Regions from separate parts of the Corynebacterium sp. A21 genome, predicted to be linked through region 1. Evidence: predicted binding sites of a transcription regulator. Region 1 holds the regulator's gene; the other holds the start of a gene.
What was found. Region 1 encodes LexA, which represses DNA repair genes until DNA is damaged. Its sites were predicted from a motif close to CGAACANNTGTTCG; they were not measured.
Positions count from the first base shown of each region.

Region 2: the regulator LexA is predicted to act here: its motif matches at 1,633-1,646, upstream of ACTU46_RS01385 (SAV_6107 family HEPN domain-containing protein).

Region 1 is NZ_JBQPQY010000001.1:530,867-534,072, forward strand. Features, by position in the region: gene ACTU46_RS02385 (MBL fold metallo-hydrolase) at 1-134, shown strand, start outside; gene ACTU46_RS02390 (DeoR/GlpR family DNA-binding transcription regulator) at 457-1,236, opposite strand; gene lexA (transcriptional repressor LexA) at 1,538-2,260, opposite strand; gene ACTU46_RS02400 (hypothetical protein) at 2,743-2,922, shown strand; gene nrdR (transcriptional regulator NrdR) at 3,005-3,206, shown strand, end outside.
Region 2 is NZ_JBQPQY010000001.1:303,866-307,071, reverse strand. Features, by position in the region: gene mraZ (division/cell wall cluster transcriptional repressor MraZ) at 1-54, opposite strand, end outside; gene ACTU46_RS01390 (DUF3040 domain-containing protein) at 585-977, opposite strand; gene ACTU46_RS01385 (SAV_6107 family HEPN domain-containing protein) at 1,115-1,540, opposite strand; gene ACTU46_RS01380 (GNAT family N-acetyltransferase) at 1,742-2,329, shown strand; gene ACTU46_RS01375 (polyprenyl synthetase family protein) at 2,475-3,206, shown strand, end outside.

The DNA.
Region 1 (3,206 bases):
CCGATGAAGAAATGATCGCCCGCACGAAAGAAAACTATGACGGTGAAGTAGTCTTGGGTGAAGACCTCATGACGTTCCTGATCACCGACGATGGAATTGAGACCACCGATCAGGCCGATCTCGCGGCCAAATAGCAGGAGATCGCCCACGCTTCGCTAGCAGCGTGGGCTGTTATTGCGAAGGAACGAGCACCCGTACTTCCCGCAACCACCACCAGATTGCATGTGGGCTGAACTCCCCGATAGGCGGCTTCTGGGGGAGGGTGGCTGGGAGATAGGTGCGGCTGCACTGCCAAGATAACGAGTGAAGTCCCGGAGCGCGAAGTAGGACTCAGCTGCTGGCGAGTTTCCCAGATGAGCGCAATCGCTGCAGCGATGACCAGCAAGATTCCGCCGACAGTCTCTTTGCGCGATTCCGTGCTCTACAAAACTGGTGCCAAATTTAAAACGCAGAGCATTAGCTCGCGATGATCACTTCAATCTCACGTTCCCGGAGTGCCTCAAGGAAGGTCTCGGGAGCACCCTCATCGGTGATGACCACGTCGATGTCATTGATGCCGGCAAAACTGACCAGGTAATCATTGCCCAGCTTGGTGGAGTCACAGAGGACGACAACTTTGTGAGCATTGGTGACCATCGCGGCCTTGATGGCGGCTTCCTGGGGATCTGCGGTGGAAAGACCGTGGTCCAGAGTCAGGGCGTTGGTACCGATGAACGCGACATCGCCGCGCATCAGCGCCAGAGTGCGTAGTGCGGTATCACCGACGACCGCCTGGGTGATGGCGCGGACGCTGCCTCCCAAGAGCTGCACCTCGGTCAGCCCGGCATTAGCGAGGTTCAGGGCGGTGACCAAGCTATTGGTCACGATCGACCATTCCCGGGCTCGCGGTTGTTCGGTGATCAGGTTGGCCAGTGCCGTGACGGTGGTGCCGGCATCGAGAAACATGCTGCCGCGGGCAGCGGGTAATTGGTCCAGGGCAGCCCGGGCGATCGCCGATTTTGCGGCGGAGGCCGAGCGAAAGCGGGTGTCCAGGCTGAACTCAGCGGTCTGGAAGGTCTGGCTGGCCACTGCGCCACCATGGACGCGGTGTACGATTCCCTCGCGGTCCAGCACTGCAAGATCGCGGCGGATGGTCTCGGCGGTAACTTCGAATCGTTCCGCAAGCTCGGTGACGTTAACGCGACCTTCGACAGCGGTCAGCGAAGCGATCTGGCGGCGGCGTTCCTCAGCGTACATCCAACTTCCTCGGTCTAATGGGATCGAACTGCGTGACGTTGTTCCATCAATTTCCGATTCTCCCACTTTCGGCAGAAGCAGTAGCAGATTCATTTTCCACGCACCCCTCTCCGGGGTGAATAGAAAATTCTGAAGTATCAGAAGAAACTGCATTGACCTCTGGAAATAGCTCATCCGGCAGACCTATATCCGTATAGGCGGCAGCTGCGCGGAACGAAGTTCGGGGGTGAGGTTCGGGCGGTGGCTAATAATCCCCGGTCTCGAACCGCGGCAGCTATGCCGTGGCCCGTCTACCTGGGGACTAGAGCTTGCGCATCACTGAGACGACCTTGCCCATGATCTCGGCATCGTTGCCGGGGATGGGGGAGAAGGCGTCATTGTGGGGCAGGAGCCAAATGCCGGTGGAGTCCTTGTGGAACTCCTTGACGGTGGCCTCTCCCTCGATGAGTGCGGCGACGAATTCGCCCTGCTCGGCGACCGGCTGGGAGCGAACAACAACCCAGTCGCCGTCCAGAATACCGGCGTCGCGCATCGATTCGCCGACGACCTGCAGCATATACAGTTCGCCGTCGCCAACGATCTCAGCGGGGAGCGGAAAATAATCCGAGACATTCTGCTCCGCCAGGATCGGGGATCCGGCGGCGATGGAACCGACCACCGGGATATAGCTGGCGGAACTTGCCTCGGCCGGGATGCTGCCGGCTGCTGCCGGCTTGGCAGCGACAGGTTCTCTCCCAAACTCACCTCCAGGAAGCTTTCGAACGTCCACGGCGCGCGGCTTATTCGGGTCCCTGCGTAGGTAGCCCTTCTTTTCCAGCTCCTTGAGCTGGTAGGCCACCGAGGAGGTGGACTGTAAGCCGGCGGCATCGCCGATCTCGCGGATGCTTGGCGGGTAACCCCGCAGCACCACCGCATCCTGGATGACCTCGAGGATCCGACGCTGCCGGTCGGAGAGGTCCGACTTCTGGGTTTTGCCGCTGGCAGTGGTCTTCGAGGATGTTGCTTTGGCTCTGGCGCGGGCCATGTCAGAAGCTCCTTAGGTCTGGACCAACGAGGGTCAGTGTTCAGCCGGTGCGGTTGTAGGTCCGCTTCGGCGGGGCGACAGTCCTGCTATTCGAATCAGCTGGTCGGTTTCTGGGCGAACCCTGCCCCATCACATTCGAATTTAACACGAATGTTCGAGAAAAGGGGGATTTATCTGGACAAGTGTTCGAAGGCATGTTATAAATCGAACAGAAAAGTGTATTCGAATACCTGAGCGAGAGATGTTTGGGTGTGGCGGGGCGGGTTCCTAGGATTGCCCACGGATGAAAGGACATGATGGTGGCGATTTCTCTTAATCACACTCAACCAGCACAGATCAACAATAAATTTGATTCCAGGGTCGTTCCTGCGGCGGCGATATGGGAGCCGAGGGAGGGGTTTTCCCTCTCTCCTCGGGGCGTCGGAATACGTCGCCTTTCCCGGGAAATTCGAACAGAGGGACTAACCCCTTCCAGGGTCACCATGGCTCCGAAGTGCCTGCGCAAAAGCGGACTTCAGTTGGGGGAGTCTACTCAGGCATATTTGGCGGGTGCGGTCTTCGGGCTTGCTTTCGTGGTCGGGATGGTCCTCGGCGGTGACTGGGATGAGCCGGTCCCGAACACCACGCTGCCGGGCCAGGAAATGTCTGTGTCCGTCCGCTGATTCGGGGCGGGTACGCTGTCCTCTGTGGGGAGCGCGATATTTACGATGCCGACCGGCCCCGCAGAGAGGTTCTGAAACTCCCGTGTACTGTCCCTTTTGCCATCATGACCATTCTCGGGTGATTGATTCCCGGGTCTACGAGGGCGGGTCCTCGATTCGCCGCCGACGGGAGTGCAGCTCCTGCAAGCGTCGGTTCACCACGGTCGAGAAGGCGGTACTCCTGGTGATCAAACGCAATGGTGTCACCGAACCCTTCAGCCGTGACAAGGTAATTACCGGTGTGC
Region 2 (3,206 bases), 230 kb from region 1:
AAGAGTCAACCTCCCCTTGTCATCGAGTTTCGGAGTGTAGGTACCGAGAAACATCCCGGATCCACCTTTCCTCATCTCTTTGACCTGAGATTCGATTTTCCTTCTCGCTGTGGTTTAACCAGAGGGCCAACCCCCGGTCATCCCAACCGCTGCGCCCCACAATACCCCACTCTCCCCCACTTTTTATAGCAACCCGCCCACCACCACAGCCCCCCGATTCCATAGGCGCAGTTCACAGGGAGGAAATGGTGTGGGGCAAAAACTCGCGACACACGCCGAATCTGCCAGAACTTCCCCAACCTGCCCCACCAATCGCATCAGAATCAAGCACCCCTTTAGTCCCATAGGCAAAACAAAATCTCCTGACCTGCACTTATTGCAATCTCAGGGAGCCTAAAGCTCACTCTGGGATAGGTCTCCCTGGCCATCCCCACGCCAAGTGGGGCGCAGTGGGAGGCCCCTCAGACAAAGGTCGCCCCACCCGACAGGAGAGATCAAAAAATCCGGCACACAATTGTGTGCCGGATCCGTCTCCACCATTTCAGTGAAGCTATCGCACCCTCAGGTGCGGGATTCCAGAAGGACTACTGCCCCTCGAAACGTCGACGGAAGTTCTCCTCCATCTTGCTCGACCGAGCCGACCCCCCAGCCTTCCGGGAATGCCCCTTGCCTCGCGAGTTAAGTCCCATGCCACCGGAGGCATCGCCCCGGAGCATCCAAACTCCAGCGCCGAACATCACAAGGAAGCCAAGTACGGAAAGGATGATGTACCAGGAGCTCTGCTGCGACAGTGCAACTCCACCAATGAGCATGACAAGACCGAGGACACCCAAGGCGATACCGCGCAGGGTAAGCCCCCCACCCGGCCCGCCAAAGTCTCCCGCACCGGCGACAGTAGCGCCGAACTTGGGATCATCCGCGAGGAGAGACTGCTCAATCTCTCGGAGCGCTCTCTGCTCCTGCTCTGATAGCGACACTGTTCCTCCAGCTTGTTCGATCCGAGCCTATTTTATTTCTCTATCTGCTCAACTCCCAGAGTATCGGGAAAGTTCCCGACAATGCCAAAAACAACGGGGAAGGTAGACGAAAGCCACTGAGAGCTTCTGCCAGTGACTCAGGCGGCAACTGGCGAGTCACCAAAGTCCAGCTCCACCTCGGCAAGAAAGGCTTCGGAATGGGACATCAGCTCAGCCACGATCCGGGGATCTGGATCACGCTCGATTCCGGAGGAGACCCGGGAGCGGAAGCGGGAGTAACCCTCAAAAATCCCCGCCCAGCGAATTCCGGACTCGTCCACGAGCCGCAGCTGACCCCAGGCATCAGTCGGCTTGCGCTTGCGCCGGGCCACCGGACTATCCGCAATCCTGGCCCCCGCCACCCGCAGCGCCGCCTGGTAGGAGTACTCCAATGCCAGATCAACCTTTCCGGCAGTCCGATACGCACGAGACTGGTCCAGGAGAATCCGGGCACGGGAAAGGAAGTCCGAGCGCCGGCCACCCTCCCGGATGAAGCGCGTGGTTGCGGAGATGACCTGTGCCATGGCGACTGCCCCTTTCCCGAGCTCTTCTGCCTGTACACCACCTGAAACTATCAACCCCGCCAGACCTAAAAACCCCAAGAGTCCAGCAGGATCGAACCTTTGTTCTAATTTTAGGATATGGGCGCTCTCCAGCGCAAGGGTGCGGGGAGGAAAATCTCCCACTTTTCCCAACCAACCGACTGTTCGTGGTTCTATAGGGAAGTGACTGTGTCAATCCGCCGCCTGACAGCGCCTGAGTTTTCGGTAAACTGCCCCGAATTTGTCGATATCTACATTTCGGCGATGGGCTATGAGCCCGAAATCCGGGATTCCCGCATCAACGCCTGGCGCCGGGAAATCCACCAGCCCGGCTTCACCGCCGTCTGCGCCGTGGAGCACGGGGAAATTCTCGGCATCGCCTATGGCTTCCTGGGTTCCCCGGACCACTGGTGGCATCTCCAACTGCGCCGCGGGATCAATCAGAACGGCGGCCCCTCCGACTCGGAGCATGAGTTGCTGCGGAACTACTTCGAGGTGGCGGAGATTCACGTTCGCGTCGGAAATCAAGGACGCGGCATCGGCCGGGCCTTGCTGACGGAACTGCTACGGAACGCACCAGCGGGCAATGCGGTGCTCTCCACCCCGGAAGTGCCGCAGGAGAGCAACCGGGCTTTCGGGCTCTATCGTTCCCTCGGGTTCCGGGATGTGCTGCGCAATTTCCACTTCACCGGCGATCGGCGTCCCTTTGCAATCCTGGCCACGCGCCTTCCACTTCCGCTGGCGATCTCGGCATCCAGACGGGAAGAGTAGGTCCACCACACCAGCCCGGAGCACTTCTGAGGGACCGATCTCCCCCGGCCCCTCAGTTCCCTTCCGACCGAAACTCCGGTGTCTATGCTCCGGTGGGTATCGTGGGTAGTCGATCCATCGCCATTTATGACCCGGAGGTCCGCCGTTGTCCGCTCCTGACCTGAGAGCCCTCTCGATAGACCAGATCCCCGATGCTTCGCGCGAGATGCTCGCCGAGTACTTCCGGTCTCGACAGGCCGAGATTGACCGGATCGGTGCCCCTGTGGATGCCGCGGTCTCCTACCTGCGTGATTTCGTGCTCGGTGGCGGCAAGCGGGTTCGGCCGCTCTACGCTTGGGCAGGCTTCCTCGGAGCCGGCGGCCTCGAGCACAGCTCTGAGGACCCTGCGGCGGTGCTCCGGGCAGTCAGCTCCCTGGAGCTGATCCAGGCCTGTGCCCTGATCCACGATGACATCATCGATTCCTCGGACACCCGGCGCGGAAACCCGACGGTCCACCGCGCCGTCGAAAAGCGGCACGGTGGACAGGAGTGGGCCGGGGACGCCGCCCACTTCGGTGAATCCGTGGCGATCTTGGTCGGTGACCTCGCGCTGGCCTGGGCCGACGACCTGATCTACGACTCCGGTCTGAGCCTTGCGGCCCTGTCCCGGCTACGTTCCCCCTGGCGTGCGATGCGCACCGAGGTGATTGGTGGGCAGCTGCTCGATATCAGCCTTGAGGCGACCGCAGATGAACGGGTGGAGTTGGCGGAATCGGTGAATCGTTTCAAGACCGCCGCCTACACCATTGAGCGACCACTACATATGGGTGCCGTGATCGCCGGCGCCGGCGCAGACCTCATCGAGGCCTTCCGCGGTTATGGCCGCGATATTGGTGTG